Regions from separate parts of the Corynebacterium guangdongense genome, predicted to be linked through region 2. Evidence: predicted binding sites of a transcription regulator. Region 2 holds the regulator's gene; the other holds the start of a gene.

Region 1 (7,863 bases), 1.0 Mb from region 2:
CCTCCTCGCGCAGCTCGTAGCCGGTGGCCTTCCACCAGAACCAGGACACCGCCCACACGCAGACGCACGCCAGGACGAACACGCCCAGGCCCACCGCCAGCGGCGCGACGTCGCCGCCGCGGAAGAACTCCAGCGCGGGTTCGGCGATCATCTCGGCAAAGTTGAGCACCACGACCGCGAGCAGCGCGAGGATGACCGTCCAGAAGCGCAGCAGCGGGGTGAGCCGGTGGACCCGCCTCACAGTCCGCTCATCCTCTCGCGGGCCATGACCGTCAGCCTTTCCCTCAGCGCGTCGGCCTCGGCGGCCGTCAGTCCCGGCAGTGTGGTGTCGGTCGTCGCCGAGGCAGTGTGCAGCTTGAGTTTCTTGAGCCCGAAGGCCCGCTCGACTGGCCCGGCGGTGACGTCGACGAACTGGATGCGGCCATAAGGCACGACGGTGAAGCGGTGCCACAGCCTGCCCCGGGTGAGCAGCAGTTCGTCCTCGGTTTCCCGCCAGCCGAGCAGCCGCACCTGGGCCGGGATGAGCCAGAGCCGCCACAGGAAGAGGACGAGGAAGAACGCCGCGCCGAACCACCACCAGGGGCTGACCCTGACCGCCAGGACGGCGCCCACCACCGCGAAAATCACCCACCAGGGCAACTCCCCGAGGTACCGGACCAGCGTGAGTGCGGGAGAGACGCTGTTCATGGGCTGTTCCTGCATGGGGCCATCGTATATCCGGGCTGGTGCGCTCAGCGGAAGTCCCGCGACCCCCTACTCAGCCACTCCCCCAGTTCCAGCGGTTCCAGCCGGTCGGCGACGACGCTGACCGCGCCGCTGGCGTTCTGGACGATACCCCGGATGACCAGCGCCCTGGCCGTGCGGGCGAGGACGCGCTGCCGCTTCCACAGGCCCGGCGAGACCATGACGTTGATCAGCCCGGTCTCGTCCTCCAAGCCCAGAAACGTCAGGCCGGAGGCCGTCTGCGGGCGCTGGCGGTGCGTGACGATCCCCGCCACCCGGACTCGCGAGTTGTCCCGCGCGGTCCGGAGCGCGGCGGCCGTCAACACCCCCGCCTCCGCCAACCCCGCCCGCACCATGGCCATCGGCTGTCGGTCCGCGGTGACGCCGGTGGTCACGATGTCCGCGACCATCAGCTCGAAGGCGTTCATCCCCGGCAGGGTCGGCGCGGTGATCGCCGAGAGTCCCGGCAGCATGCCCTCACGTTCCGTCGCCGCGACGCCCGCCTCCCACAGCGTCCGCCGCCGGTCCCCGAACGTCGACAGCGCGCCGGCCTTCGCCAGCGCCTCGGTCTGCACCACCGTGAGGTCCGCCCGGCGCGAGAGATCCGCGATGGAGGTGTAGGGGGCATGCTGCTCGACGCGCTCCGCCGCCTTCTCCCCCAGCCCGGCAATGAGATTGAGACCCACTCGAATGCGGCCGTCCGTAACCTTCGCCTGGGCGCCGGACTCGTTGACGTCGACCGGCAGGATCTCGATGCCGTGCCGACGCGCGTCCTGGATCAGCGACTGCGGCGAATAGAACCCCATCGGCTGCGCCCGCAGCAGGCCGACGCAGAACTCCGCCGGGTAGTGGTGTTTGAACCAGGCCGAGAAGTAGACGAGCGAGGCGAAGGACTGCGAGTGCGATTCCGGGAAGCCGTAGGCCGCGAAGGCGACGATCTTGTTCCACAGCTTCTCCGCGGTCTCCCCGACAATCCCGTTGGTCCGCTCCAACCCCTCATGGAAACGCACGCGTAGCGCCTCCATCCGCTCGGGCGATCTCTTCGACCCCATCGCCCGGCGCAACTGGTCGGCCTCGCCGCCGGAGAAGCCCGCCGCGTCGACGGCGATCTGCATGAGCTGCTCCTGGAACAACGGCACCCCGAGCGTCTTGCCCAGCGACTTCTCCAGCACGGGGTGGTCGTACTCGATTTTCTCCCTCCCGTCACGCCGGCGCAGGTAGGGGTGCACCGAACCTCCCTGAATGGGGCCGGGACGGACCAGCGCCACCTCCACCACCAGGTCAAAGAAGGTCCGGGGCTTGAGCCGGGGCAGCGTCGCCAGCTGTGCGCGCGACTCCACCTGGAACACCCCGACCGCATCGGCCCGGCAGAGCATGTCGTAGACCTCCGGGTCCGCCAGGTCCAGCTCCCACAGGTTGACGGTGCGGCCGTACTGCTGGCGCACCAGGTCGATCATGTGGTGCAGCGCCTCGAGCATGCCCAGGCCGAGCAGGTCGAACTTGACCAGCCCTGCCACGGCACAGTCGTCCTTGTCCCACTGGACCACGGAGCGGTTCTCCATGCGCGCCCACTCGACGGGCACGACGTCGGCGATGGGCCGGTCGCAGATGACCATGCCCCCGGAGTGGATGCCCAGGTGCCGGGGTTGGCCCAGGAAGGCGGCGGCGAGCTCGGCGACGTCGCCCGGCACCTCGGCCGTGCCCTTGACCCAGCCGTCGGCCGCGCCCTGCGGGTAACCCAACGCCCGCGCCGCGTCGCGCACCGCGCCCTTGCGCCGGTAGGTGATGACGTTGGCCACCTGGGCCGCGTTGTCGCGCCCGTACCTGCCGTAGACGTACTGGATCACCTCCTCGCGTCGGCCGGATTCGATGTCGATGTCGATGTCCGGCGGTCCGTCGCGTTCCGGGGACAGGAAACGTTCGAACAGCAGCCCCGCCGAGATCGGCTCCGCGTTGGTGATGCCCAGCGCGAAACACACCGCGGAGTTCGCCGCGGAGCCGCGTCCCTGGCACAGGATGTCGTTGTCCCGGCAGAAGTCCACCAGGTCGTTGACGATGAGAAAGTAGCCCGGGAAGTTCAGGGACCCGATGACGCCGAGTTCATGATCGATCTGCGTCATCGCCCGGGCCTGTATCTCCGGGGGCCGCGAGCGGTAACGCAGCCGCGCCCGCTCCCTCGTCAGCTCCGCCAGCCAGCTCATTTCCGTGTGCCCCGCCGGCGTCTCGAAGTCCGGCAGCTCCGGGGCCACCAGCGCCAGCGGGAACGACAGCTCCTCGGCCAGCGTCACCGCGTTCGCCACCAGGTCCGGACGCCGGCTCATGCGCAGCATCTGCTCCCCCGAGCGCAGCCACGGTGCGCCCATGGGGTGCAGATCCCGCTCCGCGCCCGCCAGCGAGCGGCGCATGCCCAGGGAGTATTTTGCCGCGGCCAGGCGGCCGTCCTGCCGGGTCGCCGCCGCTGGCCGGGCGGAGACGATGCCGCGCAGATTGTTGAACCTGTCGAGCAGACGGTGGTGGTCCGCGTCCTCCGGCCTCATGGTCACCGCGTACTCGAGGACGAGGTTGTCCTCCCCGAAGGCGTCGACAAGCCTGCCCATCTGCGGCGTCCAGGGGTGGTCGACGAGCACGACGCAGTGCCCGCCCAGTTCCTCGGCGATCTGCTCGATCTGCAGGTAGGCGACCTCATTCTTCGCCCGCGTGCGCATGTGCGCGTCCGACATCAGGTGGGAGAGGCGACGGTAGCCCTCGGGCCCGCGGCACAGCAGGGTCAGGGGCCGCTCGAGGGAGATTTCGGCGCCGTGCACCGTGGCCAGGCCCACCTCCCGGGCGGCCTCCGCGAAACGCACGGCCCCGTAGAAGCCGTCCCGGTCGAGCAGCGCCAGGTGCGTCAGCCCGAGTTCGACGGCCCGGGCGACCATGGCGTCCGGGTCGGCGGCCCCGGCCAGGAACGCGTAGGAGCTGGTGGCGTGCAGCTCGGCGAAAGGGGTCGCATCCTTTCCCGGGACAGGCTTGTCGACGCCCGCCGAGGCGGGCACCGGGGTCGGCTCACTGCGCCCGGACAGGATGGCCTCCATCCGGGACCAGTTCAGTGGCTTCGCGTTGAACCTCATGATCCGAAGCCTACCCCCCCAGTCGAACATAGGTTCTAATAGTTCGGATGCTAGATTGAACCCCGTCCAGAAATCCTGAAAGGATCCCCGTGCGCCTTCGCAGCCTCGCCCTTGTCGCGTTCAGTGCAGTCACTTTAGTGGCCTGCACGGACGCGCCCTCCGACACCATCCGCATCGGCGCCATCGACGCGAACCAGCGCGAATGGCACGTGTTCCAGGAACTGGCGCGGGAGCACGGATTTGAGGTCGAGATCGTCACCTACGGCGATTACACGACGCCCAACGACGCACTCGCCAGCGGCCAGATCGACCTCAACAACTTCCAGCACCTGAGCTACCTCGGCGGCTACAACGTCCGCGCGGAGGAGGACCTCGTCCCGATCGCCTCGACGGCCGTCTACCCGCTGGGCCTGTACTTCGAGGGCGGCCTCGCGGAGGTGAGGGGCGAGGAGGTCACCATCCCCCAGGACGCCGCCAATCAGGGCCGCGCCATCAACCTGCTCCGGGACGCGGGCCTGGTCACGCTGCGCGAAGGCGCCCCCGCACATCCGACGCCGGCGGACATCCTGGCGGCGGACTCTGAGGTCACCGTGCGTCCGGTCGCCCCGGCGGAGGTCGTCGCCGCCTTCGAGGAGGGTTCCGCCGCCGTCATCCCCAGCTCCGGGCTGGCGCTGGCCGGGGTCGACGCCAGCAGCGCGCTCGCCTCCGACGACCCCGCCGACGTCGCCTCCGAGCCGTACACCTACGTGTGGGCGACCACGCCGGACAAGGTCGACGACGAACGGCTCAATGAACTCGTCGACCTCTGGCACGACCCGGCCGTCGACGAGGCCGTCATTGAATCCTCCCGCGGCACCGCCGTGCCGGTCGACAAGGGCCGGGCCGAGCTCCAGCGCATTCTGGAACAGGAGGAGCGCTGGTTCGACCGCTAGCCTCCGGACCACTCATTGTCCCTAAATAGACCAAGCGGTACAGCATTTGCTAAGTTTACGGAAGTCACTTCCGTACCCCCAAGACAAGGACCGGACCATGAACATCCGTCGCATTGCAACGCTGACTGCAGCCACCCTCGCCGCTACCAGCCTGGTGGCGTGCTCCTCCGAATCCGAGAGCACCGACACCGCCGCCGAGAGCAATGAGCCCATCCGCGTCGGCACCACCGACGACAACCTTCCGGAGTGGGAGGTCTTCGCGGACCTCGCCGAGGAGAAGGGCATCGAGATGGAGATCGTTCCGTTCTCGGACTACAACACCCCGAACGACGCCCTGGTCCAGGATCAGATCGACGTCAACAAGTTCCAGCACCTAGCGTTCCTCGCGGAGTACAACGTCGGCGCCGGCGCCGACCTGGTCCCGATCTCCTCCACCGAGATCTACCCGCTGGCACTGTTCTGGGACGGCCACGACTCCCTGGACGGCATCGAGGGCCAGCGCGTCGCCGTCCCGAACGATCCGACCAACCAGGGCCGCGCCATCAACCTGCTGGCCGCCAACGGCCTGGTCACCCTCAAGGAGGAGGGCCTGCTGAGCCCGACCCCGGCAGACGTCGACCAGGCAGCCTCCAAGGTCGAGGTCACCCCGGTCGACGCCGCGCAGACCACCATCGCCTACAACTCCGGCGAGCCTGCCGTCGTCAACAACAGCTTCGTCCTTCGTGCAGGCCTGAACCCGGACGACGCCATCCTCGAGGACGATCCGAACTCCGAGGGCGCCGAGCCGTACATCAACATCTGGGCCACCACCCCGGAGAAGGCCGACGACGAGCGCATCAACGAGCTCGCCGAGCTCTGGAAGGACCCGGCCGTCGCCGAGGCCGTCCAGGAATCCTCCGGCGGCACCGCCGTCGCCGTGGACCGTCCGCGCGAGGACCTCGAGCAGATCCTGCAGCGCCTGGAAGAGGAGAACTCCTAAACATGGCAGGTACACGCATTGAGTTTCAAGGCGTGTCCAAAGTCTTCGACACCGATATCGTCGCCGTCGACAACGTGAGCTTCACGGTCGAGCCCGGCGAGATACTCGGTGTCATCGGCTATTCCGGGGCCGGCAAATCCACCCTGGTTCGGCTGATCAACGGCCTGGACACGGCAACCGGCGGCAGCATTCTCCTCGACGGCGTCGACGTCGTCGGCAAGTCCGAGAAGCAGCTGCGCACCATCCGCCAGGACATCGGCATGATCTTCCAGCAGTTCAACCTGCTGGACTCCCGCACCGCGGCCCGCAACGTCGAATATCCGCTGGAGATCATCGGTGCCAAGGACCGCAAGGCCCGGGTCCGGGAACTGCTCGAGTTCGTGGGCCTGGGCGATCGTGCGAAGAGCTTTCCGGAACAGCTTTCCGGCGGGCAGAAGCAGCGCGTCGGCATCGCCCGTGCGCTCGCCACCAACCCGCGCCTGCTGCTCGCCGACGAAGCCACCTCCGCCCTCGATCCGGAGACCACGCATGAGGTCCTCGATCTCCTGCGCAAGGTCAACCGGGAGTTCGGCATCACCATCGTCGTGATCACCCACGAAATGGACGTGGTCCGTTCGATCGCCGACAAGGTCGCGGTCATGGAGCGGGGGCGCGTCGTCGAGTACGGGACGGTCTACGACGTCTTCTCCAACCCGGAGACTGCGGTGGCGAAACGCTTTGTCGCCACCTCGCTGCGCAACACCCCGGACGAGGTCGAGGCCGAGGATCTGCTGGCCCACGCCGGGCGACTGTTCACCATCGCCCTGACCGAGGAGAGCGGGTTCTTCTCCGCGTCGGCCAGGTTCATCGACGCCGGCGGTTCCCTCGACGTCGTCCACGGTGGCGTGACGACCCTGCAGAAGAAGTCCTTCGGCAAGGTCACGGTCCGTCTCACCGGACCGGATGCGGCAATTGAGGAGTTTTATCGCTCCCTTAACCTGACCACCGAGATTGAGGAGATTCGCCGATGACGACAACGCTTCTCGCGGCCGACTGGGAGCGCCTGGGCCCGACTTTCGCCGAGGCCGTCTGGGACACCCTCTACATGGTCATCATCACGCTGGTGGCCGCCGGTGTCCTGGGACTGCTCGTCGGCATCCTCCTGTTCACCACCCGACAGGGCGGGATCCTGCAGAACAAGGCCGTCTACTGGGTGCTGAATTTTCTGGTGAACTTCATCCGTCCGATCCCGTTCATCATCCTCATCGCGATGATGGCGCCGGTGACCATTGAGGTGGTGGGCACGACCATCGGCAGGAACGCGGCGGTATTCGTCATGGTCATTGCCGCGACGTTCTCGGTGGCCCGTATCGTCGAGCAGAACCTCGTCGCCATCCACCCGGGCAAGATTGAGGCCGCCCGGGCGATGGGCGCCTCGCCGTGGCGCATCATCCGCACGGTGATCATTCCCGAGGCACTCGGCCCCCTGATCCTCGGTTACACCTTCCTGTTCATCGCCATCGTCGACATGTCCGCGATGGCCGGCTACGTCGGCGCCGGTGGCCTGGGCGATTTCGCCATCGTCTACGGCTACCGCGCCTTCGACCAGGAGGCGACCTGGGCAGCCGTCCTGGTCATCGTGGTCATCGTTCAGCTGGCGCAGGTCTTCGGCAACTGGCTGTCGAAGAAGATCATGCGACGCTAGGCGTCAGACGACCGTCCGAGGATCGCGCTTCTCGGGCGGTTGTTCCATTTTCCTCCCCCATTTCCCGAGCCTGCTCAGGCGGTTCCCCACAGCCGGGCCCGGCGTTTCTTCAGACGCTCACCCAGGGTCGAGAGCCAGCGGCGATTGGCCGGGGCCAGTGGCCCGGCCGCTTCATCGACCACCCACTTCCCGTTGGCGAAGAGCCAGTAGACGTCGCCGGTGACGTCGTCGAAGAGGTAGTGGATCAGCTTCTCCGTCTTTCGGTTGTGGTGGCGGCGGCAGAGGCAGACCATGTTCCTGGGTGAAGTCGCCCCGCCGTCGGCATGGTTGACGCGATGGTCCTTGTCCGTCCCCTCCGCGGGGGCGTCGCACCCGGGCCATCGGCAGGTCCCGTCCCGCCCTTCCAGGTAGGCGCGCTGCGCTCCGGAGGGCGAG
Region 2 (7,863 bases):
ACATCGCCGAGACTTCCCTGACCGTGCCGGGCATCCACTACGTCGTGGACACCGGCACCGCGCGCATCTCCCGATACTCGACCCGCACGAAAGTGCAGCGTCTGCCGATCGAGCCGATTTCCCAGGCGTCGGCGAACCAGCGTTCAGGACGTTCCGGCCGTGTGGCCGACGGTATCGCCATCCGTCTGTACTCCCAGGAGGACTTCGAGTCCCGCCCCGAGTTCACAGACCCGGAGATTCTGCGCACCAACCTGGCCAGCGTCATCCTCCAGATGATCTCGCTGCACCTGGGTGACATCGAGGCCTTCCCCTTCATCCAGCCCCCGGAGAACAAGGCCATCCGGGACGGGGTGAACCTGCTCCACGAACTCGGCGCCCTCGAGGAAACGAAGGACGCCACCGACTCCCCGCACGTGCTCACCAAGGTGGGCCGCGAGCTCTCCCGACTGCCGGTCGACCCCCGGATGGCCCGCATGCTCGTCGAGGCCAACCGTCTCGGTGTCCTGGACGACGTCACCGTCATTGTCGCGGCCATGACCATCCAGGACGTGCGTGAACGCCCCACCGAGGAAAAGGCGCAGGCTGATCAGAAGCACGCCCGCTTCAAGGACCAGAACTCCGATTTCCTGGCTTCGCTCAAACTATGGGACTACATCAACGAATCCCGCGACGACCTCTCCGGCAACCAGTTCCGCAAGCGCATGAAGTCGGAGTACCTCCACTACATGCGTATCCGCGAGTGGTACGACCTCGTTCGCCAGCTGCGCGACGTCTCCCGCCAGCTCGGCTGGTCCCGCCGGGAGGACGTCGCCACCCCGCGGGATCCGGACGGCATCCACCAGTCACTGCTGACGGGACTGCTGTCGAACATCGGAGCGCGGATCGGCAACTCCAAGGAGTTCCAGGGCGCCCGTGGCACCAAGTTCATGGTCTTTCCCGGGTCTGCGCTGGCCAAGAAGCCCCCGGAGTTCATCATGGCCGCGGAGCTGGTCGAGACCTCGCGCCTATGGGCACGCGACGTCGCCTCCATCGAGTCCGTCTGGGTCGAGCGCGCCGGCGGTGCCCTGCTCAAGCACACCTATTCCGAACCGGTGTGGTCCCGCAAACGCGGCGCGGCCATGGCCCACCAGAAGACCACCCTATACGGGGTGACCATCGTCGCCGACCGGCTGGTCCCCTACCACCGGGTCGACGCCGAGGCCGCGCGGGACATGTTCATCCGCCACGCGCTCATTGAGGGTGACTGGAACACCCACCACGAGTTCTACCGCCGCAACTCCGACCGTCTGGCCCACGCCGCCGAGTTCGAGGAGAAGGCCCGCCGACGCGGCCTGGTGGTTGACGAGGACACGCTCTTCGACTTCTACGACGCCAAGCTTCCGGACTCGGTGACCACCTCGCGTACCTTCGACCGGTGGTGGAAGACAAAGGGGACCGAGGACCCGGACTTCCTCGACTTCGATCCCGCCGCCCTGCTCAGTGACGATGCCGCCGCCATCACCGGGGAAGCCTTCCCGGACACGTGGCGGGCCGGAAGCCTGACCTTCGATCTCTCCTACCTCTTCGAACCGGGCCATCCCCGCGACGGCGTGAGCGTGCACGTGCCCGTTCCTCTGCTCGCCGGCGTGAGCACCGAGGGGTTCGACTGGCTGGTGCCTGGTCTGCGCGAGGAGCTGGTCACCGAGCTGATCAGATCCCTGCCCAAGCCGGTGCGCCGCACGGTCGTTCCGGCACCGGATTTCGCTGCCCGGGTGATGCCGTTGCTGCGCCCGCTGGAATCCCCCCTCATCGAGCAGGTCGCCGACGCGTTGCGTCACCTGGGGGGCCACGGCATCAACGCCATCGACTTCCAGCCCGCGAAGTTGCCGCCGCACCTGAAGATGACCTACGCGGCCGTGGACAAGCGCGGCAAGATCATTGACTCGGACAAAGATCTCGCCGTTCTCCAACAGCGCCAGGCCGGTGCGGTCCGGGCGTCGGTGAGCAAGCGGGCCCGCAACGTCGAGACGGATTCGGTCCCGACGTGGACGGGTGAGAATCTCGGTGACGTCCCGGAGGAGATCACCCAGACCATCGACGGCCACCAGGTGAAGGCCTACCCCGCGTTGGCCGCCACCAAGGACGGCGTGGAGGTCAAGGTTCTGCCCACGAAGGCCGCCGCTGACGCGTCCATGATGACGGCGACGCTGACGATGCTCATGCGCTCCATCACTGTCAACGCCAAGCAGATGGTCAAGGGACTCCCCCTGCAGCAACGCGTGGCCATCGACCATTACCCGCACGGCGGCCTCGACGGCCTGGTCGAGGACGCCCGAGTCGCGGCCATCCGCGACCTGATGATGAAGAACGGTGGCCCGGTCCGCTCCCCGGACAAGTTCGAGGAGCTGTGTGCCCGGGTCGCCCCCGGAGTCCCAGGAGAGGTGCGTCGGGTGGTCGTGGGGCTGGCCCCGGCGCTGGTGATCCACTCGAAGGTGGTCGCGGAACTGGACAAGTGGTCAGGTCCCGCCATCGACGACATGAACCGCCAACTGGACTTCATGCTTCCCAGGCAGGCGATCACCGTCCACGGGCTGATTCACCTGCAGCACCTCGGCCGATACCTTGACGCCATGCTCATTCGGCTCCAGGAGATGGGGCTGGATCCGGACAAGGACGCTGACCGGCAGGACGTGGTCGAATCGGTCAAGCGGTACCTCTCGACGAAGCTGAAGACGTTGCCGACACACAGGGCCAATTCCAAAGCCGTCCGCGACATCGGCTGGATGATTCAGGAACTGCGTGTCAGCCTGTTCGCACAACGTCTGGGCACCGCCCGGCCCATCTCGGCCCGCCGGATTGAAAAGGCGGTCGACAAACTCTAATCGTCGCGGTCGCGTCGGCGCATGAGCCGGATCTCCGACTCGAAGTCCTCCGCGCTGTCGAAGGACTTGTACACCGAGGCGAAGCGCAGGTAGGCCACCTCATCCAGTTCGCGCAGCGGATCGAGGATGGCCAGGCCGATCTGGTTCGCGTCGACCTGGGAGCTGCCGTGACCGCGCACGGTCTCCTCCACCTCCTGCGCGAGCTTTTTCAACGAGTCGTCGGACACGTCCCGCCCCTGGCACGCACGACGGACGCCTCGGATGAGTTTTTCCCGGCTGAAGGGCTCGGTCAGCCCGTTGCGCTTGACCACCAGGAGAATGGCCTTCTCCATGGTGGTGAATCGGCCGTGGCACGAGGTGCATTCCCGCCGACGACGGATTGTGGTGCCGGCGTCGATGACGCGGGAATCAATGACTCGGGACTGCTCATGGTGGCAGAACGGGCAATACACGTGGGGTCACCGTTTCAGAATGGTGGGCGGAAAAACTGCTGAAGGCCAAGTGTAGACCCGGCCCCGACCGGGACTGAAGCCGCCGCTGAGCGGCGCAGCACCCCGGCCTACTTGGCCACTTCGGCGGTCACGGTGGAGACGTAACCGGGCTCCAGGGCCGGTTCCGCCTCCGCCAGCAGGTGCAGTGAGCCGGCCACGAGAGTGAAACCCAGCGCCGCCCCGAGCAGGAAGGTTCGCCGGTTCTCCCGGCGAATGTCGCCGGCGCCCCGGAGAGCCCCGGCGGGAGATTCCCCTTCGGTGGCGGACAGTGGCCGGGGGCAGTTCGGTGTGAGTGTTCGAACGGGGGCGCCGACCTGTGCGCCGCACCGGCCCGGCGTCGGCTCCCAGACGGAAGCCGCAGGGACCACCCGGCTGATCGACGTGTTGTGGCGACGGTTGGTGCTGTTCAGAACGGAGGAATGGGTCATCGTCATGGTCCTGTCTGTGGGGGCGTTGAGGTGAAATCTACGAGGGCGGGCCGACACCGTTCGACCAAAACCGCTCACACGTTCGATACCGCTCGTGTGTTCGATTAAAGCATTCGTTCGAAAATTTGTCCACAGTTCCGCGATCCTGCTCGAACATGAGTGCAGTTTCGTGATAGGAAAGAGGGTGACGTCTGCTTGACCCGGCAGAACGCCCGACAAAACCAGGAGCATCCATGGCCGAGAAGAAGACGGCGAAGAAGAGCGGCAAGCAGAAGCCGGACGCCGCAACCCTAAGTGACCGGCAGCGACGGATTCTCGAGGTCATCCGTGACGCCATCGTGCTGCGCGGCTACCCGCCCAGCATCCGGGAGATCGGTGACGCCTGTGGCCTGCATTCGACCTCCTCGGTGGCCTACCAGCTCAAACAACTGGAGGAGAAGGGCTTCCTCAAGCGCGATCCCAACAAACCCCGCGCCGTAGACATTCGTCACCTGAATGAGAACGGGATGGGCCCGGCGGCGCCGGCATCGACCGGTCGGGCCGCCGCGCCGGCGAAGGCCGGATCCCCGGACGACACGGTCGGCACCACCTATGTTCCGGTCGTCGGCCAGATCGCGGCCGGCACGCCGATCCTCGCCGAACAGAACATCGACGAGTACTACCCGATGCCCGCCCACCTGGTGGGCGACGGAGAGCTGTACATGCTCCGGGTGGTCGGCGAATCCATGCGTGACGCCGGCATCCTGCCGGGCGACTGGGTCGTCGTCCGCTCGCAGAAGGTCGCCGAGAACGGCGACTTCGTCGCCGCGCTCCTCGACGGCGAGGCCACCGTCAAGGAGTTCCACAAGGATTCCTCCGGCGTCTGGCTGATGCCGCACAACGACGCCTTCTCCCCCATCCCCGGTGACGACGCCGAGATCATGGGCAAGGTCGTCTCTGTCATGCGCAAGCTCTGAGCGCCCTCCCCCCAGCGTGCCCGCCGGGCGCCGGGCGCGACCGGTCGGCGCCCGTGGTTTTCCCACCACCCCCGCTGGGGACCCGACTCGGCGAAAGTCCGAATGTTTGGGAATAATGGGGCCAGAATGTCCGAATGGTCATATGCCGGAAAGTCCGGGAGTGCGAACGGGAGGGGAAACCATGTACGCCGAGGAACGTCGTCGCCAGATTGCCTCGTTGACCGCGGTCGAGGGCCGGGTCAACGTCACCGAACTCGCCGAGAAGTTCGGTGTCACCGCCGAGACGATACGACGGGACCTTGCGGTACTCGACCGCGAAGGCATCGTGCACCGGGTTCATGGTGGCGCAGTGGCCAGCCAAAGTTTCCAAACCACGGAGTTCACGCTCGATGACCGCTTCCGTTCCGCCCCTTCGGCGAAACTGGCCATCGCCCGCGCCGCGGTCGAGCACCTCCCCCCGGCGGGCGGGTCCGTGTTCCTCGACGCCGGCACCACCATCAACGCCCTGGCCGATCTGATGGCGGAGAACCCGGCGGCCGACCAGTGGTCGGTGGTCACCAACAGCCTCCCCATCGCGCTGAGCCTGTCAGCCCGGGATCTCGACTCCGTGCAGCTGCTGGGCGGCCAAGTCCGCTCCATCACCCAGGCCGTGGTCGGTGACACCGCCCTGCGCACGTTGGCGCTCATGCGCGCGGACGTCGCGTTCATGGGAACCAACGCCCTGACCCTGGACCACGGCCTGTCGACGGCGGATTCACAGGAGGCCGCGGTCAAGGCCGCGATGGTGACCAACGCCCATAAGGTCGTCGTGCTCTGCGACGCGACCAAACTCGGTAACGACTATCTCGTCAGTTTCGCCGCCATCGACCAGATCGACGTCATAATCACGGACTCGGCGGCCCCGGAGCCCTTCATCGAGGCACTGCGTGAACGGGAGATCGACGTCATCATCGCCGACGCCGAGTAAGCCTGTCCCCCGGTTCCGGATGCCGGGGATCGTGAGCGTAGTCGGTAACATCATTCCCAGACATCCGGTTGGTGCCAGGCTTTCCCGGCCGCACGCCGGGGCCGGGAGGGAGACCGCCGCACCATGATCACCACTTTGACGCCCAATCCGAGCATCGACCAGACGATGGCGCTCAGCGAGGAACTTCACCGCGGGCGGGTGCACCGGCCCCACGAGGTGACGCGTACCGCAGGCGGCAAGGGCATCAACGTCACCCGCGCCATCGCCCTGGCAGGGCGTTCTTCCGTGGCGGTCTTCCCTGCTCCGGCCAACGATCCCTTCATCGCCCTCGCACTGGAGTCAGGCTTCCGTTTCCACAACGTCGACGTCCACGACCTGGTCCGGATCTGCATGACGGTGACCGAACCGGACGGAACCACCACCAAGTTCAATGGCCCGGGCGCGCGTCTGTCGGCGAATGAGGCGGATCTCCTCGTCCAGGATTTCCTCATCTCCTCCTACAACGCCTCCTCCGTCGTCCTGGCGGGTTCGCTGCCGCCCGGCCTGGACATGGACTGGTACAGCACGGTGATCGAGCAGGTGCGTGCGCAGCGTCCGGAGATCTTCATCGCCGTCGACACCTCGGGGGAGGCACTGTGGGAGACCGTCCACGGTTCCGCCACGGGCACGCCCGACCTGATCAAGCCCAACTCCGCAGAGCTCGCGACCCTGGTCGGCTCCGACTGGAGCGGCGACGACATGGAGGCCGCGGCCGCCGAGGGTGATTTCGCCCCCGTTGTCGCCGCCACCGCCGCCCTGCGCGATCAGGGCATCTCCCAGGTACTGGTCACCCTGGGCGGGGCAGGGGCGTTGCTGGCCACCGAGGAGGGATCCTGGCACGCCAGTCTGAGCGAGCCGGTCACGGTGGTTTCCACGGTGGGGGCGGGCGACGCCGCCTTGGCCGGCTATCTCATGGCCCTGCACTCCCGCCGGTCTCTGCCGGTGGCCCTGGCCCAGTCAGTCGCCTACGGGACCGCGGCCATTTCGCTGCCGGGCACACAGATGCCCACGCCCCAGCATGCCGACGCCCGGCTGATCAACGTCGTCCCCGTCACAGTCTGACGCTGCCCCCTCACCGTGCTTTACACTGTGATGGCATCACGCTTCCGAACGGAAAGGGACACTGAGCATGGCCAGCAGGATTGTCAGGGTGGGATCCACCGTCGGCCTGCACGCCCGCCCTGCCGCAGCAATCGCGGACGTGGCGCTGACCTTCAACGAGGAGATCATGCTCCATCTCGTGGGCGAGGATGACGAGGGCGCCGACGCCAGCTCCTCGTTGATGATCATGGCGCTCGGTGCCCAGCAGGGAGACCGGGTCGAGGTCAGGTCCACCAATCCGAAGGCGGTCGACGCGATCGCTGATCTCGTCGCCGCCAATCTGGATCACGGTCGACGCGACGCGACCTTGTGACGGCCCCGCGGGGCAGCGTGCCTCACGCCTTCGCCCAGTGGAGGTCCACAGTCATCCGGTCGCTGTCCGGGTCGATGGAGACGTACTCCTCCCAGGCGATCGCACCCCGCCCATTCCCGGCCTTCCTCGCATGCGCGGCTAGGACGTCCCAGGCGAGGGCGAGGCCATCACCGCTGCCCCGGTGACGAAGGCGCCACGTGCGCAGGTCGCCGTGGCGAACGACCTTGAAGGGGCTGGCGTCGGCAAGCTGGTCCTGGAGTAGTCGCACGGTGTCCAGGCGCACGGGGAAGCCGCCGGCGAGGTCGACGGTGTCGCCGAGCGGGCTGAAATAGTAGCAGCGCGCCGGCCCGGCGGGCCGTACCTGCGCGGTTTTCAGCACCTCGTGGGCGTGGCCGTAGACGCTGTCGAAGTAGGACTGCATCTGGACGGTGGGTATTTCCCTCCGGTCGACAAGGGCGGCGTGGGCAGGGACAAACTGGGTAGTAATATCAGCCATACCCATACGATAACTAAGTTCGATTAATTATCACATCGCGTGTCGGATAGAAGCGGCCTTCGCCGACGGTGCGGTAAAGCTTCATCATGATCGGGTAGCCGACGAGGATGCCAATCGAGCCCCAGGCGATGCCCTCCAGCGGGACGCCGGCGACGGTGATCGACAAGTTGCCGATGCCGGCGATGAGGGCAACGGCCGCGGCGGCGAGGTT

What was found. Region 2 encodes LexA, which represses DNA repair genes until DNA is damaged. Its sites were predicted from a motif close to CGAACANNTGTTCG; they were not measured.
Region 1: CGUA_RS02955 (error-prone DNA polymerase) is a predicted target of LexA. The motif match lies at 3,857-3,870, and genes of this name have one in related genera.

What each region holds. Positions count from the first base shown of each region.
Region 1 covers NZ_CP047654.1:597,810-605,672, reverse strand. The annotation lists gene CGUA_RS02965 (PH domain-containing protein) at 1-241, opposite strand, end outside; gene CGUA_RS02960 (PH domain-containing protein) at 238-687, opposite strand; gene CGUA_RS02955 (error-prone DNA polymerase) at 732-3,833, opposite strand; gene CGUA_RS02950 (MetQ/NlpA family ABC transporter substrate-binding protein) at 3,971-4,765, shown strand; gene CGUA_RS02945 (MetQ/NlpA family ABC transporter substrate-binding protein) at 4,863-5,744, shown strand; gene CGUA_RS02940 (methionine ABC transporter ATP-binding protein) at 5,747-6,754, shown strand; gene CGUA_RS02935 (methionine ABC transporter permease) at 6,751-7,428, shown strand; gene CGUA_RS02930 (HNH endonuclease signature motif containing protein) at 7,503-7,863, opposite strand, start outside.
Region 2 covers NZ_CP047654.1:1,595,815-1,603,677, forward strand. The annotation lists gene hrpA (ATP-dependent RNA helicase HrpA) at 1-2,861, shown strand, start outside; gene nrdR (transcriptional regulator NrdR) at 2,858-3,313, opposite strand; gene CGUA_RS07590 (hypothetical protein) at 3,421-3,786, opposite strand; gene lexA (transcriptional repressor LexA) at 4,014-4,736, shown strand; gene sugR (transcriptional regulator SugR) at 4,918-5,703, shown strand; gene CGUA_RS07605 (1-phosphofructokinase family hexose kinase) at 5,827-6,804, shown strand; gene CGUA_RS07610 (HPr family phosphocarrier protein) at 6,872-7,156, shown strand; gene CGUA_RS07615 (GyrI-like domain-containing protein) at 7,179-7,652, opposite strand; gene CGUA_RS07620 (uracil-xanthine permease family protein) at 7,666-7,863, opposite strand, start outside.